2 regions of the Embleya australiensis genome follow, and region 2 is predicted to be linked to the other one. Evidence: riboswitches for the same ligand, from Rfam matches in the RefSeq annotation. Region 2 holds a riboswitch; the other holds the start of a gene.
The links. A riboswitch is a leader RNA that binds a small molecule or an ion and turns the genes downstream of it on or off. The one in region 2 is predicted to bind glycine.
Positions count from the first base shown of each region.

Region 1: another riboswitch for glycine. It lies ahead of gcvT (glycine cleavage system aminomethyltransferase GcvT); the one in region 2 lies ahead of gcvP (aminomethyl-transferring glycine dehydrogenase).

Region 1 is NZ_CP182422.1:5,055,834-5,063,781, reverse strand. Features, by position in the region: gene ACMXN5_RS22080 (enhanced serine sensitivity protein SseB C-terminal domain-containing protein) at 1-287, opposite strand, end outside; gene ACMXN5_RS22075 (enhanced serine sensitivity protein SseB) at 346-1,062, opposite strand; gene ACMXN5_RS22070 (AAA family ATPase) at 1,093-1,824, opposite strand; glycine riboswitch at 1,968-2,061, shown strand; glycine riboswitch at 2,062-2,178, shown strand; gene gcvT (glycine cleavage system aminomethyltransferase GcvT) at 2,392-3,492, shown strand; gene gcvH (glycine cleavage system protein GcvH) at 3,577-3,951, shown strand; gene glyA (serine hydroxymethyltransferase) at 3,948-5,252, shown strand; gene ACMXN5_RS22050 (enoyl-CoA hydratase/isomerase family protein) at 5,356-6,129, opposite strand; gene ACMXN5_RS22045 (L,D-transpeptidase) at 6,241-7,512, opposite strand; gene ACMXN5_RS22040 (NAD(P)H-binding protein) at 7,719-7,948, opposite strand, start outside.
Region 2 is NZ_CP182422.1:689,901-697,848, reverse strand. Features, by position in the region: gene ftsR (transcriptional regulator FtsR) at 1-108, shown strand, start outside; gene ACMXN5_RS02945 (bifunctional nuclease family protein) at 270-743, shown strand; gene ACMXN5_RS02940 (MerR family transcriptional regulator) at 1,112-1,726, shown strand; gene ACMXN5_RS02935 (SanA/YdcF family protein) at 1,775-2,461, shown strand; gene ACMXN5_RS02930 (DNA polymerase IV) at 2,556-3,965, shown strand; glycine riboswitch at 4,037-4,134, shown strand; gene gcvP (aminomethyl-transferring glycine dehydrogenase) at 4,334-7,255, shown strand; gene ACMXN5_RS02920 (TetR/AcrR family transcriptional regulator) at 7,292-7,891, opposite strand.

The DNA.
Region 1 (7,948 bases), 4.4 Mb from region 2:
CACAGACCCCAGCGGTCGGTGTACAGCGAGGACGCGATCTCGGGGACCGGACAGATCTCGAACGAGCGGTCCCAGCCACTGAGACGCAGCTGTTCCTCGGACGTGAACGCCGGCGCGTAGCGCCATCCGGCCACGTCCATGTTCCCGTACTGCGCGTCCGGGCTGCCGGGTTGCCCCTGCCACAACAACATCCACACGGGCGCGCCGACGAGCGCTTGCAGCAACCGCTCGTAGGCGTCGTAGCGCCCGGGGGCCACCTGGCTCAACGCCTGCTCGACCTGGTTCACGACGTCCTCCCCGAACCCCATGTTTTTCGACACCGGTGCCGGCCGCGGCCGGACGGGCTCAGCGCTGGTCGGCCCGCAGATAGAACGGCTGCGTCCGCTCCAGCATCCAGTCCCCCACAGGATCCTGCGCCACGTCCAGAAGCACCACGTTGACCGGCCACGGGCACGCGGCGCGGCCGAGCGCACGCTCCAGGGCGCCGATCGCGGCCAGCCGGTCCTCCTCCTGCCACCGGTCCAGTTCGACGCCGACGAACAGGACCGGCGGATCGGACTCGACCTCGCCCAGGCCGCGCCGGGCGCTGAGCACCACGGGGACGTGGATGAACTCGGCGGCGGCGGCGATCAGGAAGTCCATCGGCTCCTGGTCGGGCTCGTACAACCGCACCCGTGCGCCGCGGCGGCCCGCGCCGGGCAGCCGGGCCAGCTCCAGCACACCCGGCGGCGGGATCGGGATGCCCACCTCGCCGCCCGGGTTGACCACGATGCCGATGTGCGGCGGCAGCCCTCGGGCGAACTCGCGCATCGGCGCCACGGTGCCCGCCATCGGCCCCGCGAGCCGGCGGAACTGCTCCTCCGAGGAGAACACGGGCACATACGGCCGACCGTCGATCTCGGCGGTGGGCAGGGTCAGTTCGGTGTCGGCGGCGCTGCCCCCCTCGGGCAGCGGCACCCACACGTCCGCCTCGGCGAGGGCCTCGAACAGGGCCTCGGCCCGGGACGGGTCGCGCATCGCCGCGACGAGCGCGCTCTCCACGGGATTGGCCGGGAACGGCATGGTGGTGCTCCTCTTGGTGTCCGGCGCAGTTTACGACTTGTCCGCATCCCGCCGTCGGGACTGTCCGGGTAGGGGGTCTGCGAAAACGATCCGGCGCAGCTGCCGCGCGGCCGGGCGGTCGAGCAGTACACACGAGGTGAAGCCGCCCGGGGCGGAGGCGAGGGCGGGTCCGGCGTCCAGCCACGGGGCGAGCCGGGCGAGCAGCGCGCGCCATTCCCGGTGGTGTCGGGCGAACACCGCGGTGGACACTCCGCGACCGCGCGCACGTTGGCCGGAAAGCGCCTGATGGGCCGTGACGTCAAGGAGCAGCGCGTGTGCCGGGATGCCGCGCCGCCGGGCCGCGCGCACCAGTACCCGGCGCAGGATCGGATTGCGGCCGCTGTCGTGCACCACCACCGCTCCGGGGCCGCGCAGCGCCCGGGCCACCTCGCCGTAGTGCGACAGCCGCACCAGCGGCCGGTAGGCCCGGTACGGCAGCCGCCCCACCCGCAGCGCCCAGCGGGCCCGGACCAGATCGGCGTCCAGGACCGCGACCGAGGGCCCGGCGGCGACCACCCGGGCCAGGAGCGTGCTCTTGCCCGCGCCCGGCAGGCCGGTCACCACGAGCACGCACGAGGCCGGATAGGACAGCACGTCCACCCGCCGGACCCCGTCCCGCTCCCCCTCCCGATGCCGCTCCTCCCGCAGGTCGTGCACGGACCGGGGGATCAACATGCCGCCCACCGCGGCGCCGGTATGCGCCCCCGCCGAATCCGTCTCCACGAATCCTCCCCTGATGTCCCGAACCCTCGTGCCCTGCGCATGGTGTCGCACCGAGGGCGCGAGCGGGCGCCGGCGCTCCCCCGGCACCGGCGGGGGATTGACGACACGCGCTAGCATGCCGGGCACAACCTCATAACGGCCGTCGACCCCACGCGGAAGAGTCCTCGCCATCGAGCGGGGCGCCGAAGGAGCAACTCCTCCCCGGAATCTCTCAGGCACCGATACCGCATGGGTCAGGCACTTCTGGAAAGCAGGCGCACCGTCGGTGCGGCTCACCCACGGTGCAAATCCCGGCCCGACGCGGCAGCGGCGGACGGGATGAAGCTCTCAGGTTCCGATGACAGAAGGGGAGGGCACCCCACTTTTCGACCGACTTTGGCCGAAAAGGGCTGAACGCCATGGCAGGGAGCCCCCTTTGTCCTCGAATTCGTTCTCGTACGGGCCGCAGCACCCGTCACCTTTCGTCGCACCTCGGGCCCGCGCCCGGGTCCGCGCCGTCCGGCATGCCCCGGACCGGTCCGCGCCCGCCGGGGGCTTCCGCCGGCGTCCCTTCGAAGGAGTCTTCGCATGACCACCGACCGCCGGACCCCGCTCGACGCCGTGCACGACGCGCTCGGGGCCACGATGACCGACTTCGCCGGGTGGCGGATGCCGCTGCGGTACGGAAGCGAGCGGGACGAGCACACCGCGGTGCGCACCACGGCCGGCCTGTTCGACCTCACCCATATGGGCGAGATCGAGGTCACCGGCCCGGAGGCCGCCCGCGCGCTCGACCACGCCCTGGTCGGTTTCGTCTCGAAGATCGGGATCGACCGCGCCCGGTACACGATGATCTGCACCGAGGAGGGCGGCATCGTCGACGACCTGATCGTGTACCGCCTCGGCGAAGAGCACTTCGTGGTGGTGGCCAACGCGTCCAACGCCGACGTGGTGGCGGGCAGCCTGAAGTACCGCGCGAGCGACTTCGACGCGACGGTGCGCGACGCGTCCGAGGAGTACACGCTGCTCGCCGTGCAGGGGCCCGCGTCGACGGAGATCGTCGGTTCGCTGACCGACGCCGACCTGCCCGCGCTCAAGTACTACGCGATCCTGCGCACCGAGGTCGCGGGCGTGCCCGTGCTGCTCGCCCGCACCGGCTACACCGGCGAGGACGGCTTCGAGCTGTTCGCCGCGCCCGGCGACGCGGTCGCGCTGTGGGACGCGCTGCTGGCCGCGGGCAAGCCGCACGGCTTGGTGCCGGCCGGCCTGTCCTGCCGGGACACGCTGCGCCTGGAGGCGGGCATGCCGCTGTACGGCCACGAGCTGACCCGGGACACCACGCCGTACGAGGCCAACCTGGGCCGGGTGGTCCGGCTGGACAAGCCCGAGGACTTCGTCGGCCGCGAGGCGCTGGCCGCGGCGGAGGCGGACGTGCGCCGCACGCTGGTCGGGCTGACCTCGCCGGGCAAGCGGGTCCCGCGCGCGGGCTACCCGGTGGTGGACGCGGACAGCGGCGAGCGGGTCGGCGAGGTCACCTCCGGCGCGCCGTCGCCGACGCTCGGCATGCCGATCGCGATGGCCTACGTGGCGGTGGAGCGGGCCGAACCGGGCACCCGGCTGGCGGTGGACATCCGCGGCAAGGCCGAGCCGGTCGAGGTGGTGGCGCTGCCGTTCTACAAGCGCGGCTGAGCCGAACCCTTCCCTATATCACCGGAAAACGTCCCAAATCATCCTGAGGGACGGACTTACCTCATTCGAATGGAGAATGGACCCGTGCACGCACCCCAGCACCTGCGCTACAGCAAGGAACACGAGTGGCTCGACGAGGCGGCCTCCCCCGCCGTCGTGGGCATCACCCAACACGCGGCCGAGGCGCTCGGCGACGTGGTGTTCGTTGAGCTTCCCGAGGTCGGCCGGGTGGTCGTCGCCGGTGAGCCGTGCGGCGAGCTGGAGTCCACGAAGTCGGTCAGCGACATGTACGCGCCGGTCTCCGGCGAGGTCGTCGAGATAAACGACGCCGTCGTCGAGGACCCGGCCCTGGTGAACTCCGACCCCTTCGGGGCGGGCTGGCTGTTCAAGGTGCGCATCGACGGCGAGGCCGAGGGCCTGCTGTCGGCCGACGAATACGCCGCGTTCTGCGGCGAATGATCGAGATCGACCCGATCGAGGAGCTGACAACCGTGACGATCCTGGACCGTCCCCTGGGCGAGGTGGACCCGCAGGTCGCCGCCGCCGTCGCCGACGAGCTGCACCGCCAGCAGAACACCCTGGAGATGATCGCCTCCGAGAACTTCGCCCCCGTGGCGGTGCTGGAGGCGCAGGGCTCCGTTCTCACCAACAAGTACGCCGAGGGCTACCCCGGCCGGCGCTACTACGGCGGCTGCGAGCACGTCGACGTGGTCGAGCAGCTCGCCATCGACCGGGTCAAGGAGCTGTTCGGCGCCGAGGCCGCCAACGTGCAGCCGCACTCGGGCGCGTCGGCCAACGCCGCCGCGATGTTCGCGCTGCTCTCCCCCGGCGACACGATCCTCGGCCTGGACCTGGCCCACGGCGGCCACCTCACCCACGGCATGCGGATCAACTTCTCCGGCAAGCTCTACAACGTGGTCGCCTACCACGTCGACGAAAAGACCCACCGCGTCGACATGGAGGAGGTCGAGCGGCTCGCCAAGGAGCACCGGCCGAAGCTGATCATCGCCGGCTGGTCGGCCTATCCCCGGCAGCTCGACTTCCCCGAGTTCCGCCGGATCGCCGACGAGGTCGGCGCCTTCCTGATGGTCGACATGGCGCACTTCGCCGGTCTGGTCGCCGCGGGCCTGCACCCCAGCCCCGTGCCGTACGCCGACGTGGTCACCACCACGACGCACAAGACCCTGGGCGGCCCGCGCGGCGGCGTGATCCTGTCCAAGGCGGAATACGCCAAGAAGATCAACTCGGCGGTCTTCCCGGGCCAGCAGGGCGGTCCCCTGGAGCACGTGATCGCGGGCAAGGCGGTGGCGTTCAAGGTCGCCGCCTCCGACGACTTCAAGGACCGCCAGAAGCGGACCCTGGAGGGCTCGGCCATCCTCGCCGAGCGGCTGACCCGCAAGGACGTCACCGACGTGGGCATCACCGTGCTCACCGGCGGCACCGACGTGCACCTGGTCCTGGTCGACCTGCGCGACTCGGAGCTGGACGGGCAGCAGGGCGAGGACCGCCTGCACTCGATCGGCATCACGGTCAACCGCAACGCGGTCCCGTTCGACCCGCGCCCGCCGATGGTCACCTCCGGCCTGCGGATCGGCACCCCGGCCCTGGCCACCCGCGGCTTCGGCAAGGCGGACTTCGAGGAGGTCGCCGACATCATCGCCGAGGCCCTGCTCCCCGACTTCGACGACACCCGCAAGGCCGCGCTCACCGCCCGGGTCACCACCCTGGCCGAAAAGCACCCGCTTTACCCGAACCTCTGATCCTGCGGATCGGGTTCGTCGACACGACGAAAACCGGGGCGCCGACTCGACACCTGCCGAGTCGGCGCCCCGTTTCGTCGCGGCCCCGCCGGGGTCGCCTCGGTCAGCGGCCGGAGAACTTGGGCTTTTCCTTGGCCACGAAGGCGCGCATGCCGGTGGTGCGGTCCTCGGTGGCGAACAGGGCGGTGAACTGGAGGCGTTCGATGTCCAGGCCCGTGTTCAGGTCGGTTTCGAGGCCGCGGTCGATGGACTCCTTCGCGGCGCGCAGGGCGTAGGCCGGGCCGTTGGCGAATTGCCCGGCCCACCTCACGGCCTCCGCGTAGACGTCCTCGGCCGGGACGACCCGGTCGACCAGGCCGATCGCGAGGGCCTCGTCGGCGGCGACGAAGCGGCCCGTGTAGATCAGGTCCTTGGCCTTGGACGGGCCGATCAGGCGGGGCAGGCGCTGGGTGCCGCCGGCGCCCGGGATGATGCCCAGCGTGATCTCGGGCTGGCCGAGCCTGGCGTTGTCGGCGCACACGCGCACGTCGGCGCACAGGGCCAACTCGCAACCGCCGCCGAGCGCGAAGCCGGTGATCGCGGCGACCACCGGTTTGGGGATCTCGGCGACGGCGGTGAACGCGGATTGCAGCGCGGCGCCCCGGTCGGCCATGTCCGTGTAGGTCATCTCGGCCATCTCCTTGATGTCCGCACCCGCCGCGAACACCTTCTCCCCGCCGTAGATCACCACGGCGCGCACGTCGGCCCGCTCACCCGCCTCCTGCGCCACCGCCCGCAGCTCCTCCTGGAGTTGCCGGTTCAGCGCGTTCATCGGCGGCCGGCTCAGCCGGATCGTGCCGACACCGTCGGCCACTTCCAGGTTCACGAATTCGCCCATGACGCTCTCCTCTGGTCAGCCCTGATGTGCCGATCCGACCATAGGCGTCGCCACCTCGGCGGGCGGTGAGCGGGGCCACGACATCCGCCGCGGCCCCGTCCGCCGGACGCCTCAGTGCGTGGGGGTCGTCGTGCCCTGCGTGGTGCCGGGCGTGCCGGTCGCGGTCCACTTGTCCCAGCTCAGGTTCCAGTCGGCGAAGCCGTTGTCGGCGTCGACCGTGCGCTCGTCGGAGCCGGAGATCTCGACCATGTCACCGGGGATCACCCGGTCGTACAGCCACTTGGCGTTCTCCTTGGTCATCGACACACACCCGTGGCTGGTGTTCTCGCTGCCGAAGACACTCGGGTCGGCCCAGTAGTTGCCGTGCACGAAGGTGCCCGAGGTGGTGACCCGCATCGCGAACGGCACGTCGTCGATGTCGTACTCGCTGCCCAGGCCCACCGTCTGCGAGTTCATCCGGGTCTTCTCGAACTTCTCGGTGATCGCCATCTTCCCGTTCCACGTGCTGTACTTCGGCGACTTGCCGGCCGTGATCGGGATGGTCTTGATCAACTGCTCGTTCTCGTAGACCTTCATGGTGTGCGCCTTCACGTCCACCATGGCGATCCGCTTGGTGGCGGCGACCTTGAAGCTGTAGCTCTTGAACTGGTTGGCGATCGCGCCGTTGCCCACGTCGACGCCGCGCAGGTTCAGGTTGACCTTCACATTCGTGCCGGGCGCCCAGTAGTCCCTGGGCCGGTAGTCCACCCGGGTGTTGTCGAACCAGTGCCAGGCGCCCTCCACCTTCGGCTCGACGTCGACCGACAGCGCCTTCTCCACCGCGGCCCGGTTCTTGACCGGGTAGTCGAAGGTCAGCGACACCGGGAAGCCGACTCCGACGGTGGCCCCGTCCTCGGGGCTGAAGCGCGCGGTGACCTTCTTGTCGCCGGAGAGCGTGTTGAACGTCGCCCGGGCCGTGGTCGGCGCGTTGTCGGCGTTGGTCGCGGTCGCGCTCACCGTGTACTTGCCGCCGAGGGTGAAGGCGACCTTGGGCTTCCAGGTCTTGCCGTCCGGGTCGAGCGTGCCGTCGACCGGCTCGTTCTGCGCGTTGACCACCTTGACCTCGCCGAGCTTCCCGCCGCCCACCACGATCGTGATCGGCGCCTGCGGGTCGATCGCGTTGGCACCGTCGGCCGGGGTGAGGGTGATCGACGCGGGATCCGCGCCCTTCTTCGAATCACCCTTGGTCGTGGTGCTGTTCGGGTCGCCGGGCTTCTTGCCGCCGTCGCCGCCGTCGTCCGAGCTACAGCCCGACACGAGCAGGAGCGCGCCGAGCAGCAGTGCGGGCACCACGCGCCATCGGGCCCGTGACCGCGTCGAGAGCGACTTCGATCCTGCTGACATGTACGGGCAGTCCCTTCATCCGGAGCCGGGTCGCGACCCGGCGGAGGCCGAAAGCCACATCCCACGTCTCATTCGACGAGCCGAACATCCGCCGCGGTTCCGCATTCCGGTCACGCGCGGGCAAATGAGGTGATCGGGGCGATCGTTGCCATCCTCGCGGACGACCGCGGGCCGCCTCGACCCGAAGCGCATCGCACCTCGATCCGTCATCCGGGCCGACGATCGGCCTCCACCAGGGTGCGAATCAGCGTCGGAGCCGCGAATCCGGGCCGATCCACGGCCTCGGCGGGAAACGGACGGACGATCAATTCGTACTCCCCGGGCGAAGAGGCGGTCGGAGGCTGTGGCAAGACCGTGACGATCCGCTGGACATCCGTACCCTCGACGGCCTCGAGAAACCATTCCCAGGTATCGGCGGGCGTCCCCCGCCCGTCGG
Region 2 (7,948 bases):
CGCGCGAAGGCGGGCGCCGAGGAGACCGTCCGCGACCTGCTGGCGCTCACCTCGCGCCTGCACACCGTCCTGGTCACCACCGCGCTCGCGCCACGCCTGGGCCGCTGACCGGCGCGCCCGCTCGGCGCCCTACCCCGGCGTACGGTCGCCGCCGGGCCCCGGACCCGCGCCGGCCCCCCGACGGCGCCACGAAGAAAAAACGACGAATCCCCGACCTATTCGGCCCCCGGGGATCGGTCACCGACAGTCGAGCGCGCTAGTGTGGCGATGTGAACGAGCTAGAGGTTGTGGGCGTCCGGGTGGAGATGCCCTCTAACCAGCCGATCGTGCTCCTACGGGAGACGGGGGGCGATCGTTATCTCCCCATCTGGATCGGCCCGGTAGAGGCGACGGCCATCGCGTTCGCCCAACAGGGCGTGGTACCCGCGCGTCCTCTGACGCACGATCTCTTCCGGGACGTGCTGGAGGCGTTGGGGCAGGAATTGACCCAGATCCGGATCACCGACCTGCGCGAGGGCGTGTTCTACGCCGAGCTGGTCTTCTCCGGCGGCGTGGAGGTCAGCGCGCGCCCGTCGGACGCGATCGCGCTCGCGCTGCGCACCGGGACGTCGATCGTGGGCAGCGACGCGGTCCTGGACGAGGCCGGCATCGTGATCCCCAACGAGCAGGAGGACGAGATCGAGAAGTTCAGGGAGTTCCTGAACGACATCTCGCCCGAGGACTTCGGCACCACGAGCCAATAGCCGGCCCGCTCCGGCCCGGCGCATCCTCGGAACCGTCGACCGACCCCCTCGCCTCCTCGGCGGCCGGGTCCCGGTCGGCGGTTCTTCGCGTCTCGGACCCGATCAGGGTCGATCGGTTTCGGGCAGAAGCGATCAGTGGCAAAGCCGGCAGACCTACCCGTGGACGCCGGGTTCAAACCACTCGTGCGAGCAGCGTCACTCGGCGTGCCGAACGCCCCGGTCGTTGACGCGCTGTTGGTGACTGCCTACCGTCGAAATCGACAGTTCCGGGATGACCCCTGCGCGTTGCACCTCGCCGCCTGCGGCCCGGGACTGAAAGAGACTCCTCGCGCCGTACCCGGGCGCGCGGGGACGAAAGGGAGGTCGGCGTGAGCAGCACCGGCGACATCACGGCGGCGGAGCGCGCCCGCACGGCACGTCCTCTGCCGGCGACCGACCCCGGTGCGGGCCTCCGGCGGCCGGACGTCGTCCCACCCGGCACTCCGTCGGAGGACGTGGGCTACCGTGGCCCGACCGCCTGTGCGGCGGCCGGCATCACCTACCGGCAACTCGACTACTGGGCCCGCACCGGCCTGGTCGAGCCCACGGTCCGCTCGGCCCACGGCCCGGGCACGCAGCGGCTGTACGGCTTCCGCGACATCCTCGTGCTGAAGATCGTCAAGCGGCTCCTGGACACCGGCGTCTCGCTGCAGAACATCCGGATCGCGGTCGCCCACCTGCGCGGACGCGGCATCGGCGACCTGGCCGGGATGACCCTGATGAGCGACGGGGCGAGCGTGTACGAGTGCACGTCCTACGACGAGGTCATCGACCTGGTCCAGGGCGGCCAGGGGGTCTTCGGCATCGCGGTGGGGGCGGTGTGGCGCGAGGTCGAGGGCTCGCTCGCGCAGCTCCAGGGCGAGCACACCGGCACCGGGGAGCCGACCCCGCAGGTCCATCCGGGCGACGAATTGGCCCGCAGGCGTCGAGATCGCGCGGTCTGAGCGGCGATACCGCCGGTGGGAACCGGTGCGCGGGGGCGGGACGTCCACGTGGATGTGCCCATTCGTCGCCCCACCCTGCCCCGCTCCCGGCGTGCCCAACGGCGCGGCTACCAGGCCGTCGTCCTGCTCACGGTGGCCGGACTGGCCCCGGTGACGGGGCTGCACCTGTACGCCGGGGACCGGGTGCGCCCGGTGGAACGGGTGCCCGCGCGCGACGTCACGATGGTGCTCGGCGCGGGCGTGCGGGGGGATCGGCCGTCGGATCTGCTGGCCCGCCGACTCGACGTGGCGCTGCGGCTGTACCGGGCCGGCAAGACCCGGGTGATCCTGGTCAGCGGCGATGGCGGCGACAACCGCTACGACGAGACCGGGGTGATGCGGCGCTACCTCGTCGAGCGCGGAGTCCCGGACAAACGCGTCGTGAGCGACGATTCGGGATTCTCCACCTGGGATTCCTGCGCCCGGGCGAAGCGGATCTACGGCATCGAGCGGATGATCGTGGTCACGCAGAGCTTCCATCTGCGGCGCGCGCTGGCGCTGTGCAAGGCCGCCGGCATCGATGCCTACGGTGTTCCGGACCGATCCCTGACGTGGGGCCACATCGGACCCACCGTGTACGGAACCGGTCGCGAGGTGCTCGCCGCGATCAAGGCGACCGGAACGATCGTGTTCAAGCCGGACCCCCGGGTGACCGCCCGCCCCAGCGACGCGATCCGGCGCGCCCTGGAGGACTGACCGCGGGGGCGACCGCCCGCCCGGCGTCTCGCTGCGGCGCGCCCGAACGACCGTTCACCGGGGATGTCGGACCGGTGCGTCATGATTGCGCGGTGTGAGACAGGCGCCGGGCATCCTCCACCTCGACATGGACGCGTTCTACGCGTCGGTCGAGCAGGTCGCCAAGCCCAGCCTGGCCGGCAAGGCGGTGATCGTGGGCGGCATCGGCGCCCGGGGTGTCGTGGCCACCGCCTCCTACGAGGCCCGGGTCTTCGGCGTACGCTCCGCGATGTCCATCGGCGAGGCCCGCCGGCGCTGCCCCAACGCCGCCTTCCTCAGCCCCCGCTTCGGCCTCTACCGGCAGGTCAGCGACACCGTGATGGAACTGCTGCACCGGCTGTCCCCGCTGGTCGAACCGCTCAGCCTGGACGAGGCGTTCATCGACCTGGACGCGGGCCCGCACGGCGGCGCCCTGGACACCGCCCGGGTCACCGAGATCGCCGTGCGCCTGCGCGCCGACATCCACGCCGCCACCGGCCTGACCTGCTCGGTCGGCGCGGCCACCTCCAAACTGCTGGCCAAGATCGCCTCCGAGGCGGACAAGCCCGACGGGTTGTGCGTGGTAGTGCCCGGCACCGAACGGGCGATGCTCGACCCGCTCCCGGTGCGCGCGCTGCCCGGGGTGGGCCCGGCCACCGGCGACGTGCTGCGCCGGGCCGGCCTGGACACCGTCGCCGACCTGGCCGCGGTGGACGAGAGCGAACTGGTACGCCTGCTCGGCCAGGCGCACGGACACGGCCTGCACGTCCTGGCCGCGGGCCTGGACGCGCGCCCGGTGGTGGCCGACCGGGACGCCAAGTCGGTGTCGGTCGAGGACACCTTCGCCACCGATCTGGTCGACCGCGAGCGGATCACCAGGGAATTGGACCGCCTCTCGATCCGCTGCGTGGAGCGGCTGCGCGCGGCCGGCCGCTCCGGCCGCACCATCGTGTTGAAGCTGCGCCGCTACGACTTCAGCACGCTCACCCGCTCGGAGACGCTGCGCGGCCCCACCGACGACCCGGGCGTGGTGCGCGAGACGATCCGCCGCCTGGCCGCCCAGGTGGACGTCACCGGCGGAGTGCGGCTGCTGGGGGTGGGCGTCAGCGGCTTGGCCGACTTCGCCCAGCAGGACCTGTTCGGCGCCGCCGACACGCCGGCGGAGGAGCCGGAGGACGACGACGCGGGGCCGGCGGGGGAGGAGCCCGCCGAGGCCGGCCCCGAGCGGGTCTCCTGGTCTCCGGGCCAGGACGTGGTCCATGAGGACTTCGGCCCCGGCTGGGTCCAGGGCAGCGGCGTCGGCCGCGTCACGGTGCGCTTCGAGGTCCCGGGCGGAAAGCCGGGCCGGGTACGCACGTTCGCCCTCGCCGACCCGGCGCTGCGACCGGGGGAGCCGCTGCCCCTGCCGGGCACGGGCGACGCGGACGACCGGCCCGCCGGACCCGCCGACCCCGGCCCGCCGCCTCCGCCGCCCCCGTCGACCTGACAACCCGCACCCCTCCGGCCTGGCGTCCCGTCCGCATCCGATGCCACGCTGATACCGTTGAAGCCGCCCATTACGTTCGCGCGGGAGAGTTCTCGTGTTCGTCCGCACGAGGCGCCGAAGGAGCAACTCCTCCCCGGAATCTCTCAGGCACCCGTACCGCGTGGTCGTGGGCACTCTGGAAAGCAGGATCCGCACGTGGCTCGCCGAGTCGGGTCGGATCCTCGCCGACGGTGCAAATCGCGTTCGTGGGACCGGCCCCGCCGGTGTTCCGGGCGGGGTGAAGCTCTCAGGTACCGATGACAGAGGGGGAGGCCGGTGGGCGCGCGACCCGCGTGTCCGTCCAGGAGCGATCCAGGAGGCCTTTCGCGATGACACCGCGCACCCCTGCCCCGACGCGTGCTCACGCCGTACTCCCCTCCGGCCCCGGCTCGTTGACCGGCCTGGAGGCCGCGTCGCCGTTCACCGGCCGGCACATCGGTCCGGACACCGACGAACAGGCGAAGATGCTCGCCGCGATCGGTTACGGGTCCCTGGACGAGCTGACCGACGCGGCGGTGCCCGCCGCGATCCGCGCGCTCGCGGGCTTCGAGTTGCCGGCCGCCCGCACCGAGGCCGAGGTGCTGGCCGAACTGCGCGAGCTGGCCTCCCGCAACACCGTGCTGACCTCGATGATCGGGCTCGGCTACCACGGCACGTTCACCCCGCCGGTGATCACCCGCAACGTGCTGGAGAACCCGGCCTGGTACACCGCCTACACGCCCTACCAGCCGGAGATCTCCCAGGGCCGGTTGGAGGCGCTGCTCAACTTCCAGACCGTGGTCACCGACCTGACCGGCCTGGACGTGGCCGGCGCCTCGCTGCTCGACGAGTCCACCGCCGCCGCCGAGGCGATGACGCTGGCCCGCCGGGCGGGCCGGGCCAAGAGCGACGTGTTCGTCGTGGACGCGGCCACGCTGCCGCAGACCATCGCCGTGGTGCGCACGCGCGCGCGGGCGCTGGGCATCGAGGTCGTGGTCGCCGACACCGCCGACGGGCTGCCCGAGGGCGGCTGCTTCGGGGTGCTGCTCCAGTACCCGGGCACCGACGGTCTTGTTCGCGACCTGACCCCGGTGATCGAGGCCGCGCACGCGCAGGGCGCGCTGGTGGCGGTCGCCGCCGACCTGCTCGCGCTCACCGTGCTGCGCGCGCCCGGCGCGATGGGCGCCGACATCGCGGTCGGCACCACCCAGCGGTTCGGGGTCCCGATGGCCTTCGGCGGCCCGCACGCGGGCTACCTGGCGGTCCGCGAGAAGCTGACCCGCAGCATGCCGGGCCGCTTGGTGGGGGTGTCGGTGGACGCCGACGGCGCGCCCGCTTACCGGCTCGCGCTGCAGACCCGCGAGCAGCACATCCGCCGGGAGAAGGCGACCAGCAACATCTGCACCGCCCAGGTGCTGCTCGCGGTGATGGCCGGGATGTACGCGGTCTACCACGGGCCGGACGGGCTCGCCTCGATCGCGCGCCGCACGCACCGCTACGCGGCCGTGCTGGCGGGCGGGCTGCGGGCCGGCGGTGTCGAGGTGGTGCACGGCGACTTCTTCGACACGGTCACCGCCCGGGTGCCGGGTCGGGCCGAGCAGGTGCTCGCGGCGGCCCGCGCGGCCGGCGTCAACCTGCGGCCGGTGGACGCGGACCACGTGGCGATCACGTGTGACGAGACCACGCTGCGGGCGCACGTCGAGGCGGTCTGGGGCGCGTTCGGGGTGAGCGGCGACGTGGCCGGGCTCGACGCCGAGACCGCCGACGCGCTGCCCTCGGGGCTGCTGCGCGACACCGAGTTCCTGACCCACCCGGTCTTCCACACGCACCGCTCCGAGACCGACATGCTGCGCTACCTGCGTCGGCTCGCGGACAAGGACTACGCGCTGGACCGGGGCATGATCCCGCTCGGCTCGTGCACGATGAAGCTCAACGCCACGGTCGAGATGGAGCCGGTCACCTGGCCCGAGTTCGCGAACATGCACCCCTTCGCGCCGGTCGACCAGGCGGCGGGCTACCTGGAGTTGATCGACGGGCTGGCCGACTCGCTGGCCCGGATCACCGGCTACGCCAAGGTCTCACTCCAGCCCAACGCCGGCTCCCAGGGCGAACTCGCCGGGCTGCTCGCGGTCCGCGCGTACCACCACGCCAACGGCGACACCGCGCGCGACGTGTGCCTGATCCCCTCCTCCGCGCACGGCACCAACGCGGCCAGCGCGGTGATGGCGGGGATGCGCGTGGTGGTGGTCAAGACCGGTGAGAACGGCGACGTGGACCTGGCCGACCTGCACGCGAAGATCGAGCAGTACCGGGACACGCTCGCGGTGCTGATGGTGACCTATCCGTCCACGCACGGCGTGTTCGAGGAGGGCATCGAGCAGGTGTGCGCGGCGATCCACGAGGCCGGCGGCCAGGTGTACGTGGACGGCGCGAACCTGAACGCGCTGGTCGGCCTGGCCCAGCCCGGCGGCGCGATCGGCGCCGACGTGTCGCACCTGAACCTGCACAAGACCTTCTGCATCCCGCACGGCGGCGGCGGCCCCGGCGTCGGCCCGGTCGCGGTGCGCGCGCACCTGGCGCCGTATCTGCCCAACCACCCGCTCCAGCCCACCGCGGGCCCGGAGACGGGCGTGGGACCGATCTCGGCGGCCCCGTGGGGCTCCGCGGCGATCCTGCCGATCCCGTGGACCTACCTGCGCCTGATGGGCCCGGAGGGGCTCAAGGAGGCCACCCAGGTGGCCGTGCTCGGCGCCAACTACATCGCCAGGCGGCTCGCGCCGCACTTCCCGGTGCTCTACACCGGCCCGAACGACCTGGTCGCCCACGAGTGCATCATCGACCTGCGCGGGATCACCAAGGCCACCGGCGTCAGCGTGGACGACGTGGCCAAGCGACTGATCGACTACGGGTTCCACGCGCCGACGATGTCCTTCCCGGTGCCGGGCACGCTGATGATCGAGCCGACCGAGAGCGAGAACCTGCACGAGATCGACCGGTTCTGCGACGCGATGATCGCGATCAAGGGCGAGATCGACCGGGTCGCCTCGGGTGACCTGCCGGCCGACGACAACCCGCTGGCGAACGCCCCGCACACCGCCGCGCTGCTGGCCGGCGAGTGGGCGCACGCCTACACGCGCGAGGAGGCGGTCTTCCCCGCCGGGGTGGTGCCGGCCGAGAAGTACTGGCCGCCGGTGCGCCGGATCGACGGCGCCCAGGGCGACCGCAACCTGGTCTGCTCGTGCCCGCCGATCGAGGCGTACGGCGCCAACTGATCCGCGGGCCCGCGCGGCCCGTCCCCGAGCCACCGCTCAGGGGCGGGCCGCGCCGTAGGTCAGCAGGCGGGCCACCGAGGCGGCGAAGCCGGGCTTGGCGGCCAGGTCGCTGCCCAGGACGCCGAACATCAGCGCGCCGCTGAGCGATTCGAACAGCAGATCCGCGTCCAGGTCGGGGCGGGCCTGGCCACGCGCGATCGCGTCCGTGACGAAGGCCCGGAAGATCGCCCGGACGGGATCCATTCGGGCCACGAGCAGATCCTTCAGTTCGGGCTGGTCGCGGTACTCGGCGAGCAGCCCGGGCACCGCCGCCGCGGTCTCCGGGCGGCGGAAGGACTCGAGCGCGGCCTCGGCGAAGCGCGACACGCCCGTGGCGAAGTCCTCGTGCGGCAGCGGCCGGAAGCTCATCTCGCGGGCCGGGTACACCGCCTCGTGCACCAGGTGCGCCTTCGACGGCCAGCGGCGGTACACGGTCGGCCTGGTCACCCCCGCGCGGCGGGCGACCGCGTCGATACTGACCCGGTTGTACCCCTGCTCGGCGACCAGTTCGCGGGCCGCGGCCAAAATCGACTCGTCGGTGCGCGGGTCACGCGGGCGACCGGGCCGAGGGGTGTCGCCAGTGTCGCCAATGCCCATGGGGACAAAACTCCGAGTCTCGCGCGCAGCCGGTGCCGCTCGGACTGTATCGGGACC